DNA from 2 places in the Methylophilus sp. Q8 genome. Region 1 is predicted to be linked to the other one. Evidence: riboswitches for the same ligand, from Rfam matches in the RefSeq annotation. Region 1 holds a riboswitch; the other holds the start of a gene.
The links. Region 1 has a riboswitch for thiamine pyrophosphate ahead of GQ52_RS13550 (TonB-dependent receptor). Riboswitches for the same ligand answer to the same signal wherever they lie in the genome.
Positions count from the first base shown of each region.

Region 2: another riboswitch for thiamine pyrophosphate. It lies ahead of thiC (phosphomethylpyrimidine synthase ThiC); the one in region 1 lies ahead of GQ52_RS13550 (TonB-dependent receptor).

Region 1 is NZ_JUHE01000001.1:2,866,773-2,881,562, reverse strand. It holds gene dnaB (replicative DNA helicase) at 1-232, shown strand, start outside; gene alr (alanine racemase) at 250-1,314, shown strand; gene radA (DNA repair protein RadA) at 1,307-2,662, shown strand; gene GQ52_RS13595 (hypothetical protein) at 2,774-3,058, opposite strand; gene GQ52_RS13590 (hypothetical protein) at 3,328-3,612, shown strand; gene hpnE (hydroxysqualene dehydroxylase HpnE) at 3,616-4,929, opposite strand; gene hpnD (presqualene diphosphate synthase HpnD) at 4,926-5,768, opposite strand; gene hpnC (squalene synthase HpnC) at 5,765-6,634, opposite strand; gene GQ52_RS13570 (S-methyl-5'-thioinosine phosphorylase) at 6,720-7,475, shown strand; gene def (peptide deformylase) at 7,490-8,023, shown strand; tRNA gene GQ52_RS13560 (tRNA-Ser) at 8,049-8,138, shown strand; gene GQ52_RS13555 (cupin domain-containing protein) at 8,209-8,484, shown strand; TPP riboswitch at 8,672-8,775, shown strand; gene GQ52_RS13550 (TonB-dependent receptor) at 8,874-10,964, shown strand; gene GQ52_RS13545 (YkoF family thiamine/hydroxymethylpyrimidine-binding protein) at 11,008-11,268, shown strand; gene pnuC (nicotinamide riboside transporter PnuC) at 11,303-11,914, shown strand; gene GQ52_RS13535 (phosphotransferase) at 11,948-12,820, opposite strand; gene GQ52_RS13530 (bifunctional diguanylate cyclase/phosphodiesterase) at 12,926-14,790, opposite strand, start outside.
Region 2 is NZ_JUHE01000001.1:879,607-894,396, forward strand. It holds gene GQ52_RS04340 (hypothetical protein) at 1-498, opposite strand, end outside; gene thiC (phosphomethylpyrimidine synthase ThiC) at 666-2,546, opposite strand; TPP riboswitch at 2,578-2,690, opposite strand; gene GQ52_RS04350 (hypothetical protein) at 2,842-3,252, shown strand; gene GQ52_RS04355 (PAS domain S-box protein) at 3,450-7,154, shown strand; gene GQ52_RS04360 (two-component system response regulator) at 7,151-8,149, shown strand; gene gatB (Asp-tRNA(Asn)/Glu-tRNA(Gln) amidotransferase subunit GatB) at 8,195-9,640, opposite strand; gene gatA (Asp-tRNA(Asn)/Glu-tRNA(Gln) amidotransferase subunit GatA) at 9,641-11,122, opposite strand; gene gatC (Asp-tRNA(Asn)/Glu-tRNA(Gln) amidotransferase subunit GatC) at 11,157-11,444, opposite strand; gene GQ52_RS04380 (rod shape-determining protein) at 11,574-12,617, shown strand; gene mreC (rod shape-determining protein MreC) at 12,647-13,747, shown strand; gene mreD (rod shape-determining protein MreD) at 13,744-14,220, shown strand; gene mrdA (penicillin-binding protein 2) at 14,225-14,790, shown strand, end outside.

The DNA.
Region 1 (14,790 bases):
GGTAATGAGTGACTTGCGCGAATCTGGCGCGATTGAACAGGATGCCGACTTGATCATGTTCGTGTACAGGGATGAGTACTACAACCCGGACAGTGCTGAAAAAGGCACGGCAGAAATTATTATCGCCAAGCAGCGTAACGGCCCGATTGGTCGCGTGCGCCTGACCTTTATGGGCGCACATACACGCTTTATGGATTACGCCAACGCCGCGTATATGCCTGACGAGTATTAATCTGGCTGGCATTATATATGCGTCCTATTATTGCTCATATTTCAGAAGCTGCGCTGGCGCATAACCTAGCGCAAGTCAGGCGCTATGCGCCGCAATCTAAAGTCATTTCCGTCGTCAAGGCCAATGCCTATGGCCACGGCCTGCTCAATGCCGCGCGTGGACTAAAGGAAACAGATGCCTTTGCTGTACTCAATATCAGTGAGGCGATTGCCTTGCGCGATGCTGGTTACCAGCACCCGATTTTATTGCTGGAAGGCGTATTCTCGGCTGAGGAAATGGCGCTGGTTGACCGCTATCATCTGGATACGGTGGTCTCCCATCAAGCCCAGTTGGCGTGGGTGCTGGAGAGTGCCCCCAATATTCCGCTGCGGGTGTATCTGAAGCTGGATAGCGGTATGCACCGTTTGGGCTTTCAGCCGCATGACTATCACCAGGCATTACAGCAGTTGGCTAGTTCAGCGAATGTGCGTGAACTGATATTGATGACCCATTTCGCCAACGCAGATGTGGCCGATGGCACGGGTGCTGCCATGCAAGTCGTGGCGCAGATGATGCCAGCCTCCTATGCACGCTCGCTGGCCAATTCCGCGGCTATTGTGCAGCAGTCACACACACATGCAGACTGGGTACGCCCTGGTATCATGCTATATGGCGCGACGCCTGTAGCTGAAAAATCAGCCAGCAGCCTTGGCTTGAAACCGGCGATGACATTGCAGTCGGGGCTGATTGCCGTGCAGGAAATTGCCGCGGGTGAGAGTGTCGGTTATGGCAGCCTGTTTACCGCAGACAAACCCACACGCGTGGGGATTGTCGCTTGCGGCTATGCGGACGGTTATCCACGGCATGCCCCTACAGGCACGCCCATTGCCGTAGCCGGTCATTTAACCCGCACATTGGGGCGGGTCTCGATGGATATGCTGGCAGCCGATATTACCGATATTCCACAGGCTGCCATCGGCAGTACAGTGGAGTTGTGGGGCGAGCAAGTGCCGGTAGATGAGGTTGCGCATGCCAGCGGTACCATCGGTTACGAATTGTTATGCGCCGTCACGGCCAGGGTGCCTTTTAAAATTCATGGCTAAAGCAAAAACACAATATACCTGTACTGAATGTGGTGCCTCTGAGCCTAAATGGCAAGGCCAGTGCCCGAGCTGCAATGCCTGGAATACGCTGGTAGAAACCGTGCCTGAGGCAGTGACGCAAAGCCGCTTTGCCAGCCTGGCACCGACGGCGCAACTGCAGAAACTGGCCGAGGTCGAGGCGCAGGATGTGTCGCGGCAGGCAACCGGTATTGCCGAATTTGACCGTGTATTGGGCGGCGGTTTGGTAGCTGGTGGCGTGGTGCTGATTGGCGGTGATCCCGGGATCGGTAAGTCGACACTGTTGCTGCAAACCGTATGCAAGGTGTCGCAAAGCCTGAAGTCTTTTTATATCAGCGGTGAAGAATCTGCGCAGCAGATTGCCATGCGTGCGCATCGTTTGGGACTGGATGCCAGCCAGGTGGATGTGCTGGCCGAGATCAACCTGGAAAAAATCAGCCAGGTGCTGCAACAGCACAAGCCAGATGTAGTCGTGATCGATTCGATTCAAACCGTGTACTCCGAAGCTTTACAGTCTGCACCAGGGTCTGTGGCGCAGGTACGTGAATGCAGCGCGCAACTCACGCGCATCGCCAAACAACTAGGCATCAGTATGATCCTGGTGGGCCATGTTACCAAGGAAGGTTCGCTGGCTGGGCCGCGCGTGCTGGAGCATATCGTCGATAGCGTGCTTTACTTCGAAGGTGACCAGAATTCGAGTTTCCGGCTGATCCGCGCCTTTAAAAACCGGTTCGGCGCCGTGAATGAGTTGGGCGTATTTGCCATGACTGAAAAAGGTTTGCGCGAGGTCAGCAATCCTTCAGCCTTGTTTTTATCGCATCATGAGTCGCCGGTGCCTGGCTCTTGTATTACTGTCACCCAAGAGGGCACGCGTCCTTTGCTGGTTGAAATTCAGGCGCTGGTAGATACCGCACATGCACCTAATCCCAAACGCCTGTGTGTCGGCCTGGAGCAAAACCGCCTGGCTATGCTGCTGGCGGTATTACATAGGCACGCAGGTGTGGCCTGTTTCGACCAGGATGTATTTATCAACGCGGTCGGTGGCGTCAAAATCAGTGAACCTGCCGTTGACCTGGCGGTATTGCTGGCCATTGTCTCTTCACTTAAAAACAAGCCCTTGGCCAATAAGCTGATTGTGTTTGGTGAGGTCGGTCTGGCAGGGGAGGTGCGCCCGGTGCAACGTGGGCAAGAGCGCCTGAAAGAGGCGGCCAAGCTGGGATTTACGCATGCGATTATCCCCAAAGCCAATGCCCCCAAAGGCGGTGTGGCCGGTTTGCATATTGATGCGGTGGACCGGTTAGAGCAAGCGATAGACGTGCTGCGCGCATAAAAAAATGGCAACGACTGCCGGGAATGCAATCGTTGCCAGAGAGTGAGGCTGCCCAGAAGAGGGAGGACAGCCACAGGGAAGCGGTTGTGAGCCTGTATTTAGGCTAAATCATTAAAAAAACTCAGTTTGTTTCGGATTGTCAGTTTTTAACTTTTGGGCATTCTTCGCCGTTTTATCCATCACATTTACTTCTACACGCGTTAATGTCGCCTGGCATGCGCGTAGCGCCTGGTCATCACTGGCTAATCTGACACATTCCACCTGTTTAGCCAGTTGTTTAATAATGCGTTGTTTGTTATCCATCAATTCAGCATAGCTTTCTGTAGATGGCATAGCTGATGCAAAAATCGAGATGTTGACGAGCAAACCTGTGGTCATCACGGTGGCGTATTTCACGGTGATTGCCTTTCTGCGATGAACGATGCATGCAGTATAAAAAACGGGGGCGGGATTGTCAGTTACAAACGGGTGGGGTTTTGTAGCAATTTGTAGCGACTTCGATACAGGGAAAAGCTATCCATGTTTTGCGCCACTGTGCGGCCATTTAGTCACAAAAACTTCATGCAACTATTCGCAACAGGTGCTTGCCCAAACTGGGTGTCTCTTATCACATGGGTGTGACAATAAGATGACACTGAATAAAAAATACATCAGGAGCAAAAATAATGAAAAAAATCATTTTTCTTTTACCACTGATCGTGTCTGCATGTGCCAGCGTGACTCCTCACCAATATACGACGCAACAAGGCAAGATGGGCTATACACTGACGTGCAGCGAGTTCAATACGACATGGGAGCAGTGCCAGTCCAAGGCGGGTGCGTTATGTTCACAGGGTTATGAGGTGGACAAACAGTTGTCTTTTAAAGAGAGTTTTCCTGATAGCGGGGATGGTATTTACCGGCCAGCGAATAATCACCTCGCGGTCGTGTGCAAAGATTCGGCAGGTTAACCGTTATACGCCGCTTATGATCGCCTGCGCGGCCGCAAAGCCGCTGGTGACCGCACCCTCAATGGTGGCCGGGTAGGGCCCGGCGATATAGTCACCGGCCAGAAATACTTGCGGGTTAGAGGTGAGCGTCGCAGGGCGTGGCAAGTCTGGTGTACAGCTAAAAGTGGCGCGCTTTTCGGTGATGATTTGCGACCACTGGGGTTGCGTAGGCAGTGACATCTGATAAGCAGATAGCGCCTGGTTGATTTCATCAATACATTGCTTCACCAAGGCGGCTTTATCGGCGATGAGTGGCGGATGCGCACTGATGACTACAGCGAGTAATCCTGGCTGATCGCAACATTGTCCGCGGTCAAATACCCATTGTGCCAGGCCATGGCATAAGCCCATGATGGGGTGAGGCAAGCGCGTTTCGACGCCGTATTGCAGGTAAATCGTGGTAATTGGCTGATAGTCGAATGCCGGGCTGGATGTCAGTTCACCGACGATGGTTTTGAGTTGATGCGGGCCTGCTGCAATAATCACATTGTCGAATGTTTCTGCGCCTGTCGCTGTCGATACCTCACAGCTGTCTTCCTTGGACTGTATCGCGATGACAGGGGTGCGTAGCCTGACATCACCACCCAATGTTTTAATCCGCTGTAGCAATGGCTGTATCAATGCAGTGGATAAAGCGCTTTTTACCACCAGAAAGTCACTGTCCTGGCGATGGTGTTGGAAGCTATCGCGTAGCACATTGAGAAAAGTTTGTGCGCTGGCCAGGGTAATCGGTGTATTCAGCGCCGCCAAACAGAGAGGCTCCCACAAAGTGCTAATCGCGAAAGATGTTTGCTGACCTTCCGTCAGCAAGGCGGCAACGGTGCAATCATGAGGCAGTGCAAATGCCTGTTGCTTGAGTTGCTGCATCCAGCAGATCGCGCGCCACTTGCTCTGCCAATCCAATCCTCGCGCACTGAGTAAGCCCCATAATAAATGTAGCGGGGCAGGGAGCCATGTGGGCGTGACCAATGACATGCGCTGAGCACCATTGTGCATATGCAGGGCCAGTGGCAGGCGCATAAACACTTGTTCTGCCTCTATGTTGGCCTCTTGCAGCAAAGTCAGCGTAGCGCGATAAGCGCCTATACACAGGTGTTGGCCGTTATCCAAGGTGGTGGCGTCATGAGCGACGCCACGTGCACGGCCGCCTGCTTGTGGCGCGGCTTCAAACACACACACCTGGTAGCCATGTTGCAACAGCCTGAGTGCTGCAGACACGCCAGCCAGCCCGGCACCGATGATCGCAATTTTACGGTGAGTAGACGCGGTAGCGATCATGCTTTGCGATAGTTAAACCATGCGCCCAGCGCCAGTTTGAGCTTTCTGAAGGGGGGCAGCACCACTTTATGCGTCAGCACCAGGTTGGGCTCAGGTTTAATTTCCTGCAACAGCGCGCGGTAAATAGCGGCCATCATGAGTCCCGGCAATTGCGGTTTGGTATCAGCCTTGGGGAGTTGGCTCAGCGCTTTGTCATAGAACATTTCCGCGCGTTCAATTTGCTTAAGCAGCAACGCCTGTGTTTGTGGCGAAGCTTGACTGTTGAGTAACTGATCTTCAGTCACGCCGGCACGCTCCAGCTCATCGAGGGGAATATAAATACGGCCGCGTCGGGCGTCTTCACCGACATCGCGAATGATATTGGTCAGCTGAAATGCCATGCCCAGGTCATGCGCATATTCCAGCGTTGCCTGCTCTTTGTAGCCAAAAATTTGTGCAGAAAGTAGCCCGACCACGCTGGCAACCCGGTAGCAATACAAGGCCAGTTGTTCAAAGTCGGCATAACGGTTGTATTGCGTGTCCATTTGCATGCCATCGATGATTTCAACGAAATGCGCTTCTTGCAAATGAAAAGTATTGACCACCGGTTTTAAGGCCTGGGTGACCGGGTGCTGCGGGGTTTCATGAAACAGTCTATGGATTTCCTGTTTCCACCAGGCGAGTTTTGTTTGGGCGATCTGGTAATCGGTGCATTCATCCACCACATCATCCACTTCGCGACAGAACGCATACAGCGCGGTCATGGCATCGCGCCGGTCTTTCGGTAAAAACATAAAACTCAGCGTGAAACTGGAGCCACTTTCACGGGTTTTTTGTTGGCAATATTGTTGCGGTGTCATTGTTTAAACAGGGCTTTCAGCAAAATCAGCAGCCAGTCATAGGCTTTCAGGGTTGGGCGATGATGATAGATATCGCCACGGCAGGATTTTAATTTATGTAGGATACGTTCGCCACCTGCAATCATCATGCGCAACTCAAAACCGATGCGGCCTGGCAAGGCGCGACCTAGTGGTTTCCCGGCTAGCAGCATGGTTTCTGCGCGCATCACATTGTGCATGAAAAAAGCTTGCCAGGGCGCATCCACACGCTGTTGACGTAAATCCTGCTCACTGATGCCTGCGGCCTGCATCTCGTCCAGACTCAGGTAAATGCGCCCAACCGCACCGTGTTTTTGCAGATCTGGTGCGATGTCCTGATAAAAATTAATCAGTTGCAAGGCGCTGCAAATCTGGTCAGACCACAGCCGGTGTTGAGGCGTATCGCTGCCATATAGTTGCAACATCAAGCGGCCTACCGGGTTGGCCGAGCGGCGGCAGTAGTCCAGCACCTCATCAACATTGGCATAGCGGGTTTTAACCACGTCCTGTTTAAAAGCATCTATCAGGTCTAGCAATAATTGCACGTCCAGTTTGTGGGTGTTAACCACTTGCTGCAAGGCGATAAATAAGGGCTTAGCTGGCTTGATATAGGCCTGGATCAGCAATAACTCGTCTTCATACGCTTGCAATGCTTGCAGCCGTGACGCTTCAGTCGCATCGCCTTCATCAGCAATATCATCTGCTTCACGCGCGAACTGGTAAATCACCGTGACTGCATGACGCAAATGCGCGGGTAACAGCAGGGAGGCAACCGGGAAGTTTTCGTAGTGCGTTTGCGCCAGCGTCAGGCTGGGAGATGGCTCGGCTGGCTTGGAAAAGGCTTGCATGGCTTAAGTATGCCATAAATCCGTGATACGCTTACGCCTTGCAGATGAACAAGTCTAAAGAGAAATCAAAGTTGGGGATGACAGGATGTTAGGCATTATTGGCGGTACCGGATTGACCGCGCTGGATAATTTAAATATTTCGAAACGCTTGATCGTACGTACACCGTATGGCGAACCTTCACAGCCATTGGTGTTTGGCGAGATAAATGGCAAAGAAGTGGTGTTTCTGGCGCGTCATGGTGGCGGTCATACCATTCCACCGCATGCGGTGAATTACCGGGCGAATATCTGGGCGCTGCATTCTGTTGGTGTACGCAACTTGCTGGCGGTCGCTACCGTCGGTGGCATCGCTCGCAACCTGATCCCGGGTGATATCGTGTTGCCGAACCAGATTCTGGATTATACCTATGGCCGCAGTAACACTTATCACGATGGCATTGAGCTGCCTGTGCGCCATATCGACTTTACCCAGCCGTATTCACAGGCCATGCGCGAGCGCTGCCTGCAAGCGGCGGCTGATGTCGGCTATAGCGTGGTGGATGGCGGTGTCTATGCGTGCGTACAGGGGCCACGCCTGGAAACGGCAGCTGAGATCAACCGCTACGAGCACGATGGTGCCACTGTTGTTGGCATGACCGGTATGCCGGAGGCGGTCTTGGCACGCGAACTTGGCTTGGCTTATGCTGCCATTTGTCCGGTGGCAAACTTTGCCGCTGGCCGTGGTGATAGTGCGCAATCTATCCAGTTTGAACAAGTGATGCCGTTGTTGCAGCAAACCATGGATAAAGTACGCACAGTGATTGCGCATTATTTGGCTGATAACGACTGTTCGATAGCGTAGGGGAGGAGACAACGATGGCGGTGAAACCGGTATTGCGTATGGGCGAGCCACTGTTATATCGCGTCGCAGATAAAGTCACCCAGTTTGATACGCCTGAGTTGCATGCGCTGATTCAGGACATGCACGACACCATGGCGCAGATGAATGGGGCAGGCATCGCCGCACCACAAATTGGCGTCAGCATGCAGGTGGTGATGTTTGGCGTCGGCGCGAATCCGCGTTATCCGGATGCGGAAGAGGTCCCGTTCACTATTCTGATTAATCCTGAATTGACCCCGGTCGACCAAACTGAAGAAGAGGGCTGGGAAGGCTGCCTGTCTGTCCCCGGCATGCGCGGTGTGGTACCACGTTACCAGCATCTGCATTATCGCGGTTTTGATCCGCAAGGTAACGTGATTGACCGTACCGTGAGCGGCTTTCATGCGCGTGTCGTCCAGCATGAGTGTGACCACTTGTTTGGCATACTTTACCCCATGCGTATCCGTGATCTGACAAAATTTGGCTTTAATGATGTACTTTTTCCTGGAATAACGCTTCCAGATGACTGATTGTTTGCTATAATGCCGACTTTCCGGAAGAGTGGCAGAGCGGTTTAATGCTACAGTCTTGAAAACTGTCGAGGGTTCACGCCCTCCGTGAGTTCGAATCTCACCTCTTCCGCCAGACATGTCATGCCGCAGTTTTTGCGGCATTTCTATTTGCAGGTTTTAATTACTCAATTTAAGGAATCGTCATGACTCAAATCATCATCGACCATAACCCATCAGAAGAGAAGCTGAAAGAACTGGGCGTAAAAAGCTGGAACACATGGGATTGCGCACCTTCAAAATTCCCTTTGGATTTCACAGCGACTGAAAAAGCCTACGTGTTAGAAGGCGAATTCAAAGTGACTCCACAAGGTGGCGACACTGTAACGATCAAGGCTGGTGACTATGTTGAGTTTCCAAAAGGCTTGAAATCCCAGTGGGAAGTAGTTAAGCAATTGAAAAAACACTACAAACATTTCTAATTGATTTGTTGTAGCTAGTATTCAATAAAAAACCCTGCAATGCAGGGTTTTTTGTTTTTAGAACACTGCGATTTAAAGCTGGAATCATTAAACTTTGCAAATTGTGCTTTAAATTCAAACACCATTCAACATCGCTCTCTAGCCAAGTTGTTGATATTAAAATACAATCTCACCCTGATTGAAAAATCAAAACGCCTTGGGGTGGCTAACGCCTGAGATCTCGCGCAAGTGAGAAACCCAATGAACCTGACCCAGATAATGCTGGCGTAGGGACAGGCAGAGCCTCTACAACGCAAATGTTTTTGGTTTGTTGTTTCATCAACACACCTACTCACGTCCTTGTCACTCTCCCCCTGTCCTTTTTATGTATCTTGATAGAAAGGATTACCTTGAAACCGATTACAAAACCATTACCCCTCATCGGGCTGTTACTGACCATGCCTGCGTTGGGTGTAGAAGATGACAACAAAGCCGTTGAACTCTCGGAAGTTGTGGTCAGCGCAGACTTTCGCCCCAGTACCGCACAAAAAACAGCTGTCAGCCTGACCGAAATTGACAAAGAAACCATAGAGTCACGTGGCGCGCAACACTTGGAAGAAGTGCTTAACTTGGCACCCAACGTTGGTTTTGCCAGTGGCGCTTCTCGGGGGCAGTTTTTTCAAATACGCGGCATGGGTGAAGACAGTCAGTATTCATCTCCAATAAACCCTTCAGTTGGGCTGATTATCGATGGAATAGACTTTAGTCGTATTGGCGGTGCCGCAACGCTGTTTGATATTGATTCGGTAGAGATTTTACGTGGTCCACAGGGCACCAAATTTGGTAATAATGGCTTAGCAGGCACCATTAATTTGCGTAGTAAAGAGCCTACCAAAGACTTTAAGATGCACTTTGAGACTGCCGCTGGTAATTATGATACGCAAAATGTTGGTTTTGCTGTTGGCGGCGCTATAAAAGATGATACCTTGTTGGGAAGACTTGCCGTTTACAACCATCAATCAGATGGTTATGTTAAGAATGTATATTTAGGTCGCGATGATACCCAAGACCAAAACGAGCTGACGCTACGTGGCAAGTTAAAATGGCTAGCTACCGAAAACTTAACTGTAGATTTGACCTATCTGCATTTAAACATTCGCAATGGCTATGATGCTTTTACATTGGATAATAGCGGCAAAACAAGATCTAATCAGCCAGGTTCTGATAATCAAGAAACTAATGCGCTAGCGTTAAAAGCTAATTGGCAAGCGTCTGATGCAGTGATTATTCAATCACAAGTCAATTACCTTCATTCAGACGTACTATACAGCTACGATGCAGATTGGACCGCTGTACCGCCGGATTATTTTGAGAGTTTTAACCGAAAACGTGAGAACTACTCTTTTGATGTTCGTGCGCTCTCTGATAAACCAGGTCGAATCTTTGGCGGGACCACAGATTGGACAGTCGGTTTATTTCATTATAACCAAAAAGAAAACTTTCAAATCAATTCCAATTATTATGCTGACCCCAACTCGGGCGGCCATTATGAAACCAACAATACTGCGCTTTATGGTCAACTAGATACTTATTTGACCGAAAAATTAACGTTGACCAATGGTCTGCGTCTTGAGCATTTCAAAGCCACTTTATCTGATGCAACAGGTTACGATGATGCCTATAACCTAGTGAATATCGATAACACTTCTGTTGCTGAAAATCTATTCGGTGGAAAAATTGGATTGAACTATCAAGCCAATCAAGACCATTTGCTTTACACAACATTGTCGCGTGGCTTTAAAGCTGGTGGTGTTAATAATGATGGCCGACTGAACAGTGAGCAACGCAATATCAAGCAGGAATATAACATCAGTCTCGAGACGGGTATTAAATCCAGTTGGTTTAACAAAACGTTGATTACAACATTATCTGTGTTTCGCACAGAGCGAAATGATGCCCAGATCAAGTCTTCCAAGGCTCTTGGTAGTGGCCCATTCCTAGAATATATTAACAATGCTTCAAATGCGACTCATCAAGGCTTGGAAGCGAGTTTCGATTGGTTTGCAACTGACAAACTACGCATCCTGGGATCATTGGGTCTACTGGATGCCAAGTTTAGAAACCATATCGCAAACGGAGTGAGTTTCGATGGTCGCCAAGTATCAAACGCTCCCAGATACACATTTAACTTGGGTTCTGAGTTCTATGCGAATGAAAACTTGACGTTGCGCGCGAATGTAGAAGGAAAAGACGAGTTTTATTTTTCAGACAGTCATAATGCAAAATCTAATGCTTATGCGCTTGTGAATGCAAGCCTCGATTATAAGCATGACAAACATTGGAAGGTCAGCGGTTGGGTACGGAATTTATTTGACAAAGAGTATGCCGCTCGAGGATTTTACTTTCCTAACAACCCAGCGAATAACTACACGGTTAATGAAAAATATATTCAATACGGTCAACCACGCGTAGCCGGTATTACCGTCAGTTATGATTACTAAAATGTTGCCAGAGCAAGAGCTCGCCTGATGAAAGGAGCGCTAAATGCGTATTTCAGTCGATATTAGTTTGTACCCTTTAACCGAGGGCTATGTAGAACCCATTCTTGAGTTCATAAATAAGCTCGAAGCCAATGAACATCTGGTCGTCAAGCGTAATAGCCTGGCGACGCAGGTGTTTGGCGAGTATCGCGACGTGATGGATTGCCTGGATGCTGAAATGGAGGCGGTGTTTAATGCGTTGCCGCACAGTGTATTTGTGATGAAGTTTATTGGTACAGACAGGGCCGATGTGGTTGATGTATAGACCTTCTCATTAATCTCTTGCGTGTTTATCGATCATGAACCAAGATAATTTCCAGCCCATCCTGACTGCATTTCAACAAATGTCCAATTGGGAAATCGCCGCGGCTTTGATGGGCGTGGCCTATATTTTGCTGGCGGCAAAAGAGTCACAATGGTGTTGGCTGTTTGCCTTCTTCAGTACTCTGGTATACACCATGCTGTTTTGGGAAGGTCAGCTTCCCATGCAAGCGCTGCTGAATTTTTACTATATTGGCATGGCGATTTATGGTTTTTGGGCATGGCATAAACATGGTGCTAAAACTGATACATTACAGATCAGCCGTTGGCCATGGCTTTGGCATGTTGGTTTTATTGCTGTAGGAGTTGTTGTGAGTGCTTTGGTCAGTGCCTATTTGCAAAAAACCGGACAATCGCAAAGCCCGATGTTAGATGCTTATACGACGGTTTTTTCTGTGATGAACACCTGGCTGATTGCCAGGAAGGTATTGGAAAACTGGCTATATTGGGCGGTGATTGATGGTGCTGCCACGCTCTTGTATGTGCAAACAGGCTATTACGCTACGGCGGCTTTATTTGTGCTGAATACGATTCTGGCGATTGTCGGTTTTATCAGCTGGGTGAAGCTTTATCGGCAACAAAAAGCTTAAACACCCATCATGATGGTAAACGGATTGCAGCATTTATATTTGCTGCATCCATTTTGCCAAATCAGTCTCACCTAATATATTCATCAAAAACAACAGCAACTGATAGCAGCATTTGTATGCTCCATGCTCGGGCCAGTTGTGTGTTTGAATATAGTGCCGTTTGAATAAAGCCAACTGCGTGGGTGTTAATGCATATTCAAGCAGCACTAGATCCAGCGCGCGTGGTGCGATGAAAAATGCATCCAGATCAATCAAAGCCAAATCATTGGTGCCTGAACGGAATTGATCCCAACGTAAATCCAGCATCATCGGCACGAATTCGGTTTCGCGGATATTTTCTGCGTTGGCTAATACTTCAGCCAATAACGTTTTATCAATCGGCGTGCCTTGTTGTTTGGCCAGACAAGTAATTGTTTGGTGCAAACGGCCGGACCATTCAATGGCAGGCAACTTTGGCGCATGCAGCTGGCCCCAGCTGGTGTAAGTGCATTGATGCAGTTTTACAATATGCTCGGCTAACTGTATTACCCAATCATCAGCAATAAGTTCAGCATCTAAATCCTTGCCGGCTAAAAAACGGGTAAGCACAAATCGTTGAGCATTGGCGGCGACAAAACCAGGCACTGTCAGTGCACCGTTTTTCTGCAAAAAATGATGCGTTAGATGGATATCGCCCAGGCTGTCAGGGAAGTTGGCTGCAAATAAATGGTTTGCACCTAGCCAGAAGTGAGAGCTTCTAATGGTCGCTTCATGACACACTTTCAGCACCATTTCGCCATCCGTCGTTTGGCAATAAAACAGCTGGTGCGTGCTATCCTCAAACTTGGCTTGGATGGGATTAGGCTCGGCAACCAGTGTAGGCAAACTGGCTTGTTCGGCGGGAGTGAGTAGGGGATAGGTAAACATTTAAGCGAGTCATTTTAAATCATCAGACGGTTTAAATCATCTGATCATCGTGATTCGCCTATCTCCTGAAGGTCGCAGCCGTGACAGGGCAGTAAGGTGAGACCTTTAGCCTAAATCAATCAGTAACTTCTCGAATGCATCCGCTGGCATTGGTTTGGCGAATAAATAGCCCTGACCAAAGTCGCAATGTATTTCTTGCAGCAAATGCAATTGCGCCTCAGTTTCTATGCCTTCCGCAATGACTTTAATCTTCAGTCTATGCGCCATCTCAATAATGGCTTCACAAATCGCCAGTTCGCTGGAGTCTGGCGCCAGGTTGGCCGTGAATGAACGATCAATCTTCAAATAGTCGACGTTGAATTTTTTCAGGTAGGATAAAGAAGAGTAACCGGTGCCAAAGTCATCAATGGCGATATGAATGCCGGCATTGTGAAATCCCATCAGTTTCTCTTCAATATTGCCGACCAGGTCCATCAGCACGCCTTCGGTAATTTCAATCACGACGCACTTGGTCGGGAAGTGAATATGATCCAGCAGACTAATCCAGTTATGCATCATTTCTTCATTCGCTTTGAATTGCACCGGCGATTTATTGACGGCAATTTCAAAGTCGCGCCCCAGCAGTTGTTTAAATCTGGCGCCTTGTTTGACGGCTTCTATAAATACCCAGTTACCAATTTCATGGATAGTGCCGTAGTGTTCGCAAATGGGGATAAAAATATCCGGGCTGATATACCCCAGTTCCGGATGTTTCCAGCGTAGCAAAGCTTCTGCTTTATTAATGCGGCCGCTGGAGAGCTCAATAATGGGCTGGTAGTGCACAGAAAACTGTTTGCGTGACAATGCCTGGCGCAAATCGGTAGACAGGCGAATGCGGAAATCTGACTCCTGCTGCATCAGCTTGGTGAAAAAGCGATAGCAGCCACGTCCGGCATTCTTGGCCACATACATGGCCTGGTCTGCGATTTTGAGCAGTTGTTGCGCATCGGTGGCATCTTCAGGGTAAATAGCAATGCCGACACTCGCCGAGATAAAAGCTTCTTTTTTCACCGTGATAAATGGCTCTGACAAGTGATTGATAATGTTTTGTGCAATATGCGCAATCATCATATTGTCGTGGGTATCACTCAGAATCACGGTGAACTCATCGCCGCCGAGGCGGGCGACGGTATCGGATTTGCGCACACAAGCAACGATGCGGGCAGCGGCTTCAATCAGCAACGTGTCGCCGACATTGTGGCCGTGCGTATCATTAATCTCTTTAAAGCGGTCGAGATCAATGAAGAGCAGGGCGCATTTCTGGTGTTCCCGTTGCGTCATTTTAAGGGTCTGTTCCAGGCGGTCCTGGAATAATTGCCGGTTAGGCAGCTTGGTCAGCTGGTCAAAATTGGCCTGTTTGAGTATTAACGCCTCTGCATCTTTGATGGCAGAAATATCAGAAAACAGGCCGACGCGTCTATGTACTGCGCCGTCAGCCTGGTAAGAGGTGTTGATCGTTAGCCAGGTAGGGAAAATAGCGCCATTCTTACGTTTGCTCCAGACTTCACCTTGCCATTGCCCACAGGCCTGAATGGCCTGGCTTTGCGCGGCATAAAAAGGGGCATCGTGCTGATCGGAGCGCAAGAGGGTGATGGATTGCCCCTTGATTTCCTCCAGCGCATAGCCCGTCATTTTAGTAAATGCGGGGTTGATCGCCAAAACCGCGCCATAGGCATCTGTGATGGCCATCGCCTCACTGCTGTTGTTATAGACCAGGCCCGCCAGCTTCAGCTCTTCTTCTGCCAGTTTTCTTTCGCTGATGTCTTGCACCGCGCTGATGTAATACAGGGGTTGCTGTTGATCATCGCGTAATAAATGCACTGACAGATTCACCCACACCACTTGCCCCATTTTATGCAGGTAGCGTTTCTCTACAATATATTGGTCAATGTCGCCGTTTAACAAATGCGCAATGGTTTCCGCTTCCTTGA
Region 2 (14,790 bases), 2.0 Mb from region 1:
CAGCAAGGGCTTGAGGTCTGCCATACCTTTTTCTAGCGCGATCCACGATTTTGCGGTCACCGGGTCAGCCAGGCTGATATTGGTGAGCGAGGCAGCAAGCACCTGTATCACCAGCATGACGCCGCAAGCCGCACACATCACCCCGAAAAAGCGCTGAAAACCACTTTGCACCCCCGCGACTTTAGCCGCCAGATAAGCCAGCGCCAACAAACCCAATAATTCGAACAATAAACGCACTGCCGCCAGCGCATGCGCGGCCATGCCTGCTTCATCACTGGCCAATTGCACAGGATTGGTCATTTCGGGAAACACCACCGCCAGCACAACCGCAATGGTGAATGAGAGTAACAAAAATGCAATCGACTGCTCCAGTCTGGTTTTGGCATCGTCAGTCTGCAGATGGTCACGCACCAGTTGCTTTGGCTGCGTCAGCATCTGGGTAAAACTACCCAAATAAGCAGGTAATTCTTTCAGCACATTATCCAGAATAGACGACATGGCACACCCCTTTGGCATAGATAGACAAACCTTAACACCGTTACCGTGACTGATGTTGTGCCCGAGGCACTTTGCAGAAAACAGGCCGCATATTGTCTGGCACGTGTCGCAAATAGCCATAAAAAAAGCCAGCATCGCTGCTGGCTTTTAAGCGCTAATCAGACAGGTTACACCTTCTGATAAACCTCGCTCCCTTTTTTCACGAATTCAATCGCTTTTTCCTGCATACCTTTTTGCAGGGCGGCTTGTTCATCAACCCCCAGCTTATCCGCATAATCACGGACGTCTTGTGTGATCTTCATCGAGCAGAAATGTGGGCCGCACATGGAGCAGAAGTGGGCTTGCTTTGCGCCCTCTTGTGGCAAGGTTTCATCGTGGAATTCCTTGGCTTTTTCCGGATCCAGGCCGAGGTTAAACTGGTCTTCCCAGCGGAATTCGAAACGTGCTTTTGATAAAGCGTTGTCACGAATTTGTGCGCCTGGGTGGCCTTTTGCCAGGTCTGCAGCGTGCGCAGCAATTTTGTAGGTAATGATACCTACGCGTACGTCCTCTTTGTCTGGCAAGCCCAAGTGCTCTTTCGGGGTGACGTAGCACAGCATGGCACAGCCGTACCAGCCGATCATGGCCGCGCCGATACCGGAAGTGATGTGGTCATAACCTGGTGCAATGTCGGTAGTTAAAGGCCCCAATGTGTAGAACGGAGCTTCACCACAGTGTTCCAGTTGCAGATCCATGTTCTCTTTGATCAAGTGCATAGGCACGTGACCTGGGCCTTCGATCATACATTGCACATCGTGCTTCCAGGCGATTTGCGTCAGTTCGCCCAAGGTTTTGAGTTCTGCAAATTGCGCTTCATCGTTAGCATCGTAGATAGAGCCAGGACGCAAGCCATCACCCAGTGAGAAGGACACATCGTACTGCTTCATGATCTCGCAGATATCTTCGAAGTGCGTATACAGGAAGGATTCTTGGTGATGCGCCAAACACCATTTCGCCATAATCGAACCACCGCGTGACACGATGCCGGTCATGCGTTTTGCCGTCATTGGGATATAGGCCAGGCGTACACCAGCGTGAATAGTGAAATAATCCACGCCCTGCTCGGCTTGCTCAATCAATGTATCGCGGAAGATTTCCCAGGTCAGGTCTTCAGCCTTGCCGTTTACTTTTTCCAGTGCCTGGTAGATAGGCACGGTACCGATTGGCACTGGTGAGTTACGGATAATCCACTCACGGGTTTCGTGGATGTTTTTACCGGTAGAAAGATCCATTACGGTATCGCCGCCCCAACGCGTGCCCCATACCATTTTCTCTACTTCTTCAGAGATCGAAGAACCGAGGGCTGAGTTACCGATGTTGGCGTTGATTTTGACCAGGAAGTTACGGCCAATAATCATCGGCTCGATTTCAGGGTGGTTGATGTTGGCTGGGATAATGGCGCGGCCACGGGCCACTTCGTCACGCACAAACTCTGGCGTAATCACGGCTGGAATGCTGGCGCCATAATTCTGGCCAGGATGCTGTGTTTGCAGCAATTCGCTCATATTTTCACGGCGCTGGTTTTCGCGGATGGCGATAAACTCCATCTCCGGCGTAATGATGCCTTTACGCGCATAGTGCATCTGGCTCACGTTCTGGCCAGCCTTTGCCCGCAATGGTTTGCGGTGCAGGTTAAAACGCATTTCTGCCAACTGTGGATCTACCAGGCGCTGATGACCGAACTCAGAGGTCGGGCCATCCAGTTGCTCCACATCGCCACGCTCCATGATCCACTGGGCACGCAGTGCTGGCAAACCATTACGGATATCAATCTCGACCGTCGGGTCAGTGTAAGGGCCTGAAGTGTCGTAGACCACGACTGGTGGATTGGTGTCACCGCCAAAACTGGACGGTGTATCACTCAATGAAATTTCACGGAATGGCACCTGGATATCAGGGCGGGAACCTTCAATGTAGATTTTGCGCGATTTGGCAAACGGTTTGGTAGCAGCTTCGTCAACTTTGGCATCAGCGTTGACGAACTTGATATTTTTATCAATAGCGTTCATTGGCATCCTTAAAAGAAAAAGACGTAAGGATGCATGTGAAGGTTTGCATTCCCTACGGTGGTATTAACCACATCAGGTTCGAAGGGTAACTCTCACTGCAAAACTTTCAATAAATGAAGGATTTACAGACCCCTAGCAACGGACGAATTGTGCGCGAAAACACCTGATAACGCAAGCAAAACAAAGTTTTGCAACTGCCTGCCATTGACAAATAGACAGACCTGTCTACAATCATGTCACCCGACTATAAAAACATACGGGATTTATTTCAATCAGGAACTCAGGAGAGATCACAATGGAAGCTTTACTCATAGGGGCCGTGGCCTGTACTACCGCTTTAATTCTGTCAGCATGGTTGATGACATTCGCGCGCTGGTTTCCCATCAAAGGCATAGATGGCGACTTTCTGGTCGATTACAAAACCATGATCCGCGCCCACGTTGACTATGCCTTAATGGCCTTGTTTAACCTGGGATTTTTTGGGGCGGCCAAAGCGGCAGGCGTTGAGTTGCACTATTTTGCCTGTGTTTGCGTAGCGATTGGTGGCTTTACTAACCCGACCGTGTTTGTGATTGCGGCGTTTGACCCGGACTTCTGGAGCAAAACCAAGTGGAAAGTATTTTCCGCCATCAGCTTCGTCATCACCACCGTCGGTTTTATGACCATTTGCTACCAGTTGATTTGCCACGCGCTTTGCACGCACTAGCATGGATTGCTTTGCGCCAAAAAACCCTGCTTCGGCAGGGTTTTTCAATCAGGCTGATCGCAATATCAATCAAAACGAGCAGTAATTTAAAAAACTAAGCACCGAACCTGCAATTATTCCGCCATTTACTGCAGACCTGTACCCGCTAGACTATACGTGGGAAGTAGTCAAACAGGGACTCACAAGGCAAATCAAGCATGGATTGGTACGGTATTTTCTTTTTCAGAGCAGGCTCTCCAACCGCCCTGCTCTATGGCAGCTATGATGATTGGCTGGTGGTGTTATCGGCCGTGGTTGCCATTGGCTCCTCTATTCTTGCTCTGCAATTAACGCGCCTGTCACAAAAACAGACGTCTGTGGTTTCACGCCGGTTTTCGATTATCGCCAGCTCAGTATCATTAGGTGCCGGCATCTGGGCCATGCACTTTATTGGCATGCTGGCCTATCAAATCTGCACGCCGGTTTCTTACTATCCGGATGCCACCCTGGTCTCCATGATGCCAGGCATCCTGGCATCACACTACGCGCTGAGCCTGATGTCTGAAAACCAGATTGATTATCGCAAGCTGCTTAAAGGCGGATTTGCCGTCGGTGCAGGCATTGGTGCCATGCATTACATCGGCATGCTCGCCATGCGTATGGAGCCTGTGCTCAAGTTTGACCTGGTATGGGTATTGGTTTCAGTGGTGGTCGCCGTGGCCTTATCCACACTGTCACTATGGACAGGCATCTTTCTAAACCAGAAAGGCAAAATCCCGCCCAAAGTGAGCATCATCCTGGGCGGCGTGCTGATGGGCAGCGCCATCACCGCCATGCACTATACCGGCATGGCGTCTGCGCGCTTTCTGGGTGAAGCGAAACCCGGCTTTAACCCGGATGACAACCAATCCATCACCATGGCGCTAGGCATTACGCTGGTCACTATCCTCATCGGCATCATCGCCACGGCGATTAACGCCCTGATACGCTACCGGCAAATGCTGGCGACCATCCAGGCCAGTGAAACACGCTTGTCGACCATTCTGGATACAGCCGTAGACGGCATCGTCACCATCAATACCACCGGCGAAATGATCGCCTGCAATGACGCCGTCGAAAAACTATTCGGCTGGACCAAAGCAGAAATGAAAGGCAAAAATATTTCCCTGCTGATGCCAGAACCGGACAGTTCCAATCACCTTTATTACCTGAAAAATTACCAGGCGACGGGCCAGGCAAAAATCATGGGCGAAGGCCGCGATCTGGATGCCATGCGCAAAGATGGCTCAACCTTTCCGATTCGACTGGCGATTGGTGAAGTCAAGCTTGCCAATGAAACCTTATATGTGGGCTTCATTACCGACCTCAGCCACCGCAAAGCGATTGAAGAGGCGGTGCGCGAAAAAGACCAGCAGATTCGGTCCATGATGAACAACATTCCAGGCGTGACTTTCCGCGTCAGCCTGGCGGGCGACTGGAGCATACAACTGATCAGCGACGCCGTGCTACAAATGACAGGCTGGCCCGCCCAAGATTTTCTCATCGGGCAATTACGCTTTTCGCCCTTGATGCATCCTGACGATATCGCACGTGTGCGCCCGATTGCAGCAAAAGCCATTGCCAAGCTTGAAAGCTTTGAAGTGGAGTTCAGGATCACGGATCGCAACGGTAATGAAAAATGGGTATCAGCATTCGCTTCACCGCTGCTGAATAAAGACGGCATGCCATATGCCATGGATGGCGTCTTGCTGGACATCACCGAGTCCAAGCAGAAAAACGCCGAATTTGAAGGCATAGTCAACGCAATCAATTACTCCACCAGCGTGGCCGAATTTACCATTGATGGCTTTGTTATTTCGGCCAACCAGAACTTTCTTGACCTGCTGGGCTACCAGGCGGAAGACATCGAAGGCCGCCATCATTCTATTTTCTGCCCGCCTGATTTTGCCCTGACCGATACCTACCAGAAGAAATGGTCATCCTTGCGCCGGGGTGAGTTCGTGCATGGCGAGTTTTTGCGTTACGGCAAAGCAGGCAAGCAAATCTGGATCAATGCCTCTTACAGCCCGGTGCGTGATGTAGACGGCAAGGTCGTTAAAGTGTTGATGTTTATGATGGATATCAGCGAACGCAAGCAAATGGAACAAGAAATGCGGCAGGCAAAAGAAACTGCCGAGCAAGCAGCCAACGCCAAAAGTACATTTCTTGCCAATATGAGCCATGAGATTCGCACACCGATGAACTCTATTATCGGCTTTAGCGAATTGTTGCTGGATACCCCCATGCAACCGGAACAGCGCAACTATTTATCAACCATCAGCCAGTCAGCCAAGTCTTTGCTGCACTTGCTCAATGACATCCTGGATAGCGCCAAGCTGGAAAAAGGCATGCTGGAACTGGAAATGCTGGATTTCTCCATGCGCGAAATGGTCGATAGCCTGATTTCCTCACTCTGGTTGCAGGCACGTAAAAAGCAGCTGGACCTGAAGCTGAACTTAGCCCCCGAAACAGCTGGCTACTATATCGGCGCCGAACACCGCATTCGCCAGGTGCTGACCAACCTGCTGGGCAATGCCATCAAATTCACCGAGACCGGCCATGTTGAACTCAATGTGCACCTGACACCGCAAGGTGAAGTGCAGTTTGACATCATTGATACCGGCATTGGTATTGATGAAGACCGGCTGGATGTGATTTTTGAACCATTTACCCAAGCGGACGCTTCGATGAGCCGACGCTTTGGCGGCACCGGCCTGGGCACCACCATTAGCAAACAATTGGTAGAGTTAATGGGCGGCCGCATTACCGCCAGCAGCAAAATTGGCAACGGCAGCTGTTTTTCAGTGATTTTGCCGCTCACAGAAGGCCGCGCGCCAGAAAACTCAGCACAAAATAATGCGTTAGCATTGACCTTGCCCGCACTGAAAATTCTGGCTGCAGATGATATTGAGCAAAACCGCAGGCTATTAAACATTGTGCTGGAAAAACAAGGCCATCAACTCACACTGGCCAGCAATGGCCAGGAAGTCGTCGACGCCTGGCAAACCCAGCCGTACGACGTGATTTTGATGGATGTCCAAATGCCTGTCATGGATGGCCTCAGCGCCAGCATGCATATACGCGCATTAGAGCAAAAATCCGGCAGGGCCAGAACGCCGATTATTGCGCTGACAGCTAGCGTGCTTGATCAGGACCGGGTAGCCGCCGCCGAAGCCGGCATGGATGGCTTTGCGTCCAAACCGATTGAACTGCCATTATTACTGGCAGAAATTCAGCGCGTATTACAACTGGAACCTGTGGTAATGACCACCGACACCACCCCATCCATACCCGCAACGACGCATTTCGACCTGAAAAAAGGTATCCAGTTGTGGGGTGACCAGCAAACTTACCTGCATGAAATCAATATTTATATACAAGAGTCACGCAAGCACATCACTACCCTTAAGCACGCAATCGCAACGCAGGATTACGCCACGGTGAAGCAACTCGCGCATGCTAATAAAGGTGTCAGCGCCAATCTCGCCCTAAGCAATATTCAGGAGAGCTATCACGCACTGGAACAAGTGAGCGAGGATCAGTGGCACACCTGCCCTGCACTGGTGACTCAGTTGCAAACACACGTACAGTCACTGCATGCGTCCATCACGCCCTTGCTATTGCAGCAGGCAGTGACCGCCTCTACGCATGAGACTCAACTGCCAGCCGCGCAACTATTAGGCTGGCTGCAAGAACTACGTACACTGATCGTCATGAATGAGCTGGATGATGCGCTCGTCAGCAAACTCGTTCAGCACGCCCCTGCGGCGTGGCGCCAGGCCTTGAATACCATTGCGCAGTTATTGAATGACTTTGACTTTGAGCAAGCGACCGTGCATATTGACCAGCTACTGGCAATCCAGACCCAGGAGACTTCCTCATGATGGACAACACCGCGCAACAAGCAAAAATTCTGATTGTTGACGATGAACCACTTAACCTTAAAGTGTTGAAGCAGGTGCTACAGGACAATTACCGTTTGAGTTTTGCCAAAAACGGTATGGACGCATTGGAGTTGGTCAAAAAAGAAAGACCCGGCCTAATTTTGCTGGATGTGATGATGCCAGGCATGACTGGCTTCGAAGTCTGTAGACAGCTCAAAAGCGACCCCGAAACCAACACCATCCCGGTCATTTTTGTCACCGCATTGGCAGAAGAGGCCGATGAGTCTGAAGGCTTTGCCGCAGGCGGTGTGGATTACATCAATAAACCGATTTCACCCGCCCTGGTGCGAGCACGCGTCAAAACGCACTTATCACTGGTGCATATCGACGAACTGAAACGCACCCACCTGGAACTGATCCAGCGTTTAGGCCGCGCTGCCGAGTTCAAGGATAATGAAACCGGCATGCATGTCATGCGTATGAGTCATGTGTCTGGCAGGCTGGCCTTGCAAATGGGTATGGATCCGCATTTCTCCGAACAATTGATCCATGCCGCGCCCATGCATGACATCGGCAAAATTGGCATTCCTGACCATGTATTGCTCAAACCAGGAAAATTGAACGATGAAGAACTGGAGTTAATGCGGAAGCACCCGGAAATGGGTGCAAAAATCCTCGATAACTCCACATCACCCCTGATCAAGCTGGCACACTCCGTCGCCCTTTACCACCATGAAAAATGGGATGGCAGCGGTTATCCGTTCGGCTTAAAAGGGGAGGCTATTCCGGTGGAGGCTCGCATTGTGGCGGTGGCTGACGTATTTGATGCCTTACTCAACAAGCGCCCCTACAAAGAGGCCTGGCCTGTGGAAGATGCCATTGCAGAAATTGAAGCCAATCGTGGCAAGCACTTTGACCCGGCTGTCGTCGACGCCATGTTGCAGTGCCTGCCAGATTTGATTGCCATTAATAACAACTGGCTTGAAGAAGAATAAGGTCCGTCAATATTATCCTGCCATACCACAGCAGGATAATCCGCTTTAGCCCAGTTTAGCCTTAAGCAGTTCGTTGACCTGGGTCGGATTGGCCTTGCCTTTGGAGGCTTTCATACATTGACCAACAAGCGCATTAAAAGCTTTTTCTTTACCGGCTTTGTATTCATCCACCATCGCCTGGTTAGCGGCCAGTACTTCATTGATAATCGCCTCTATGGCGCCAGTATCAGAGACCTGCTTGAGGCCCTTGGCCTCAATAATGGCATCTACTTCGCCCTCGCCGGCCCACAAACCTTCAAACACCTGCTTGGCGGCATTGTTAGAGATAGTGTTATCAGCAATACGCTTGAGTAAAGCAGCCAGCTGCACAGCAGACAGCGGGCTATCAGCAATGGCTTTTTCTTCGGCATTCAGCCTGGCTGACAACGCGCCCATCACCCAGTTAGCGGCCTGTTTAGGCTCAGCACCAGCATTGACCACAGCAACGAAATAATCGGCCAGACTGCGTGAGGCAGTGAGGGTGCTGGCATCATAACTGGAAAGTTGGTATTCACTGCTGAAGCGCGCTTGCAAGGCTTGTGGCAGTTCTGGCATCTCGGCCTTCACACGTGCCTTATCTGCTTCGGTGACTTCCAGCGGCAATAAGTCAGGGTCTGGGAAGTAACGGTAATCGTTGGCTTCTTCCTTGCTACGCATGGCACGCGTTTCACCCGTATCCGGGTTAAACAGCACGGTTGCCTGCTGGATGGTGCCGCCATCTTCCAGCGTCTCAATTTGCCATTGTGTCTCGTACTCGATTGCCTGCTGCATAAACTTGAACGAATTGAGGTTCTTGATTTCGCGACGGGTACCTAATTTCTCAGTGCCTTTTGGACGCACCGACACGTTGACATCACAACGGAAACTACCTTCTTGCATGTTGCCATCACAGATACCGATCCATTGCACCAGTTCATGCAATTTCTTGGCATAAGCCACCGCTTCCGCTGCGCTGCGCATATCTGGCTCAGTCACAATTTCCAGCAACGGCGTCCCTGCACGGTTGAGGTCTATGCCGGACATGCCTTCAACTGCATCATGCACCGATTTACCGGCATCTTCTTCCAGATGTGCACGCGTGATATTGATGACTTTTTCGTAGGCTTCGGCATTTTTAGTCGCAGGCACCTGGATGGTGATTTTGCCTTTACCGACCACCGGCAACTCAAACTGGCTGATCTGGTAGCCTTTAGGCAAATCCGGATAAAAGTAATTCTTGCGGGAAAACACACTGCGTGGCGCCATCTCAGCATCAATCGCCAGGCCAAACTTAATGGCACATTCGACGGCTTCTTTGTTCAGTACCGGCAATACACCGGGTAAAGCGATGCTCACTTCGCAAGCCTGTGTATTTGGCGCAGCACCATAGGTGGTCGAAGCGCCGCTAAACTGTTTAGATTTAGTTTGTAACTGAGTATGAGTTTCCAACCCGATGACGACTTCCCACTGCATTTAAATTCCCTCCGGCATACGTGTGTGCCAGTCTGTCACTTGTTGATAAGCGTGGCCGATCTCCAGCATGCGCGCCTCATCAAAATAATTACCGATAATCTGCAAGCCTACCGGTAAGGACTTGCCTTCTGAGTTAGCCGCAAAACCGGCTGGAATACTCATGCCTGGCAAACCGGCCAGGTTAACAGCGATGGTATACAGATCTTCGAGGTACATGGCGACCGGGTCACTGGTCTTCTCTCCGGCCTTAAAGGCTGTCGAAGGGGCAGCTGGCCCCATGATCACATCACAGTGCTTAAATGCTTCGACAAAATCTTGCGCAATCAGGCGGCGAATTTGCTGTGCTTTGAGATAGTAAGCATCGTAATAACCGGCACTTAATACATACGTACCAATCAGGATACGGCGTTTGACCTCGGCACCAAAGCCTTCGGCGCGCGACTTCATGTACATTTCCATCAGGTCGTTGTATTCGGCAGCACGGTGGCCATAACGTACACCGTCAAAGCGTGACAGGTTGCTGGAGGCTTCTGCCGGAGCCAGCACGTAATAGACCGGAATCGACAGATTGTTATTAGGCAAACTGATTTCTACGATTTCGGCGCCCAGCTTTTTGTATTCGGCAATAGCGGTTTCGATGACCTTGGCCACATCGGCACTCAGGCCTTCGGCAAAGTATTCTTTAGGCAGACCTATGCGCAAGCCTTTGAGTGGCTGCTCGCCGGTCAGGGCAGCCAGGCCGCGGGTGTAGTCTTCTTTTTCACGGTTGACGCTGGTGGAGTCACGCTCATCAAACCCCGCCATGACATTCAGCATGAGTGCACAGTCTTCGGCGGATTTGGCCATCGGGCCCGCTTGGTCGAGTGAAGACGCAAACGCGATCATGCCGTAACGCGACACCAGGCCATAGGTGGGCTTGAGGCCGGTAAAACCGCACAAAGAAGCTGGCTGGCGGATGGAGCCGCCGGTATCGGTGCCCGTCGCAGCGGCACACAAACGAGCGGCCACCGCGGCAGCGGAACCGCCCGAGCTACCACCCGGTACACGGTCAAAGTCCCACGGGTTTTTCACGCCACCAAAATAGCTGGTTTCGTTGGAGGAGCCCATGGCGAACTCGTCCATATTGGTTTTACCCAGGTTCACAGCGCCCGCAGCATCAAACTGGCTGATGACATGTGCGTCATACGGAGAGATAAAGGTCTCCAGCATTTTTGAGCTACAGGTGGTGCGCCAGCCTTTGGCACAGAAAATGTCTTTTTGCGCCAGCGGGATTCCGGTCAGCGGGCCGAAATCACCAGTGGCAATGCGTGCATCAGCTGCCTTGGCCTGCGCCAGCGTTTTATCCTCGTCGATGGTGACGTAGGCATTAATGGTCGGATTGAGCTGCGTCATGCGCTGCAAATAGGCTTGCGTCAGCTCGACACTGGATACTTGTTTGCTGGCCAACTGCTGGCCCAGCTGCTTGAGACTGCTGTTAATCATAATAAGAACCGTAAAATCGCGTAGAAAACCGCTGTTATTCGATGACTCTTGGCACCAGGTACAGACCATCCTGTGTTGCCGGGGCAATAGACTGGAACAGCTCGCGCTGGTTCGTTTTGGTGACCACGTCTTCACGCAGGCGCTGCGTCACGTCCTGCGAGTGCGACATAGGGACAATGCCTGTGGTGTCGACCGCCTGCATTTGCTCGATCAAACCGAGGATGCCGGATAGCTTGTTCAGGGTTTCCTGCGCTTCACTCTCGCTGACCTCAATACGGGCCAGATGAGCGATACGCTTGATATCATCTAGATTCAGTGCCATGTTCTGGTTAATTGTCTGTAAGATTTTGAAAGCACATCTTAATTTCATGTGCGTTTTGCGCTATTATACCTTGATTTTATGCCGCACTTAGCGAGCAGTTCTAAAGTCGGAAACTTCACAGGATAAAACATGTTCGGTTCACTCAACAGCTACTTCTCCAATGACCTTGCCATTGACCTTGGCACCGCCAACACCTTGATCTACGTGCGTGGTAAGGGCGTCGTTCTGGATGAACCGTCGGTGGTGGCGATTCGTACCGAAGGCGGCCCCAACGGAAAAAAGGTGTTACTGGCCGTCGGTTCAGATGCGAAAAGCATGCTGGGCCGTGCACCAGCCAATATTCAGGCCATCCGCCCGATGAAGGATGGTGTGATTGCCGACTTCACCATCACCGAGCAAATGCTCAAGTTTTTTATCCGTAAAGTACACGAATCCCGCTGGTTCTCCCCTAGCCCACGCATCATTATCTGTGTGCCGGTAGGCTCCACCCAGGTTGAGCGTCGCGCGATTAAAGAATCCGCTGAGCGCGCCGGTGCCAAACAAGTGTTTTTGATTGAAGAACCCATGGCTGCTGCGATTGGTGCCGATATGCCAGTCGCTGAAGCAACAGGTTCCATGGTGGTGGATATCGGTGGCGGCACCACCGAAGTGGGCGTGATCTCACTGGGCGGCATTGTGTACGCCAAGTCTGAGCGTGTCGGTGGTGACAAGTTCGACCAGGCAATTATCGACTACATCCGCCGCAACTACGGCATGCAAATTTCCGAGCCAACCGCTGAAGCGATCAAGAAAAGAATCGGCTCCGCCTTCCCGGGTTCTGAAGTGTTGGAAATGGAAGTCACTGGCCGCAACCTGGCAGAAGGCTTGCCACGTAAGTTCACTATCTCCAGTAACGAAATCCTGGAAGCCCTGACCGAACCATTGAACTCTATCGTTGGTGCGGTAAAATCCGCCCTGGAACAAACCCCACCAGAACTGGGTGCCGACATTGCCGAAAAAGGCATGGTATTGACCGGTGGTGGCGCCCTGCTGCGTGACCTGGATCGCCTGCTGGTGGAAGAAACCGGTTTGCCAGTGATCGTGGCAGAAGATCCGCTGACTTGCGTCGCACGCGGCTGTGGTCGCGCACTGGAAGAAATGGACAAGCTGGGCAACGTTTTTGCTAGCGAATAATTCGGGGCAACGATGGCGCGCACCCGATTATGCTAAAAGGCATACACCAACAGCTTGATCCGCAGGAGTCCCCGGCTTTTTTTATCCAGGGACCCAAGCCTTTCTCACGCCTGATGTTTTTTTGCACGCTGTCACTGGTCATGATGGCGGTGGACGCGCGCTTTGACTACCTGAGCCAGGTGAGGCAATGGTTCAGCACCGCCTTGCACCCCCTGGAAGTACTGGCCAGCGCACCTAATGAGTGGGGCCGCAACATCAACACCTACTTCACCTCACACAACCAGCTGATTCAAGACAATTTCAAACTCAAGCAGCAGTCACTGATAGACAATGCCGCCTTGCAGCGCCTGGCGACCGTGGATGCTGAAAATGCACATTTACGCACGCTGCTGGCGGGCGATGCGCCCATTATTCCGCAGGCTACCCTGGGCGAAGTATTGCACATGGGTCGCGACCCGTTCAGCAACATCATCACGCTCAACCGTGGCAGCCGCCATCACATCACGCCTGGCCAGGCCGTAGTCGATGAACAGGGCGTAGTCGGGCAAATTACACGTGTTTATACCTTTACCAGCGAAGTGACGCTGATTACCGACAAAAAGCTGTCGATTCCCATTCAGATTGAGCGCAACCAGTTGCGCGCGATTGCCTTTGGTGAAGGCAAGCGCAACACGCTGGACATTCCCTACCTGCCGACCAGCGTGGATATTAAAGTGGGCGACAAGCTGGTCACATCCGGCATTGATGGCGTCTACCCGGCGGGCTTAGCCGTCGCCGTGGTCACCCAGATCAAGCAAAGCCAGGATTCGCCTTTTGCCAAAATCATTAGCCGCCCGATTGCTGGCGTGAATAACCACAAGCATGTGCTAATCCTCAAAGTGCCCGAGTCACCCGCCATTAACCCATCCAGCGAAAACAAACCGGTGTTGCCGCGCAACAACGCACAGCATCTGGATCAGTCTGTGGTTGAAGTACTGCAAAAAAATAATGCCGCGGTTGACCCGCACCCGGCGACCGAAACGCCTGTGCTGGACTCCCCCAGCACCGAGCCTGGCGCCGCTGCAGCCACCCCGGGTGCAGCCCCTGCCCCTGAAAACACCACGGCCCCTGCCGCGCCGGAGCACCCATGAAACCGGTAAAATTCAGCACTTTCCTGTTCACCATGTTGGTCGGACTGATATTCCAGCTCTACCCCTGGTCAAACACCGGTGTCATTATCCGCCCTGACTTTTTGCTGGTGATCATGATTTACTGGGTGCTACAAGCCCCGTATCACTGCAATATCGGCTGGGTCTGGTTTGCCGGGTTACTGGTCGACTTATCCACTGGCAGCCTGCTGGGCCAACACGCGCTGACATTTGCCATCACCGCTTTTCTGGGCCTGATTTACCAACGGCGCCTGGTGCTGTTTAACCGCTGGCAACTGTATTTGTACGTGATATTCCTGTTTGGGGTACAACGTGGGCTGATTTTACTGCTCAAACTGTTTGCTGGCGGCGAGCTGCCGGACTGGACCTACAGCCTGCCCGTGGTTTCCGACCTGATATTGTGGCAATTCATGATTATCTGGTTTGGCGAGCTGACCCGCCCGAAGAAGTTATAAGCACATGGGGTATAGCACTGAACTCAAAAACCATCAAAACGAACAGCACAAGTTCCGGGTTCGTCTGGTTTTTCTGATCTTAATGGTCCTCAGCGCGTTCTCCGCGCTGCTTGGTCGTTTCTATTTCCTGCAAGTCTACCGCTATGACTACTACCAAACGCTGGCGGAAAATAACCGCATCTCAATTGTCCCGATCACACCCAACCGCGGCCTGATCTCGGATCGCAATGGCATTATCCTGGCACATAACTTTTTTGTGTATACGCTGGAAATCACGCCGTCTAAAACCGATGGTTTGCAGGACACCATTGCCGAATTGGGTGCACTGGTTGAAATCTCGGCCTCCGATTTAAAACGCTTTAAGAAGTTGCGCGCGCAGAGTCACACCTTTGAAAGCATCCCGATCCGCACCCACCTCAACGAATATGAAGCGGCCAAGTTTGCCGTCAATCGCTTCCGTTTCCCTGGCGTTGAGCTCAAATCACGCCTGTTCCGCCATTATCCATATGGCACCTTGGGCACGCATGGCATCGGCTATATCAGCCGTATCAATGAAAACGACCTCAAGCA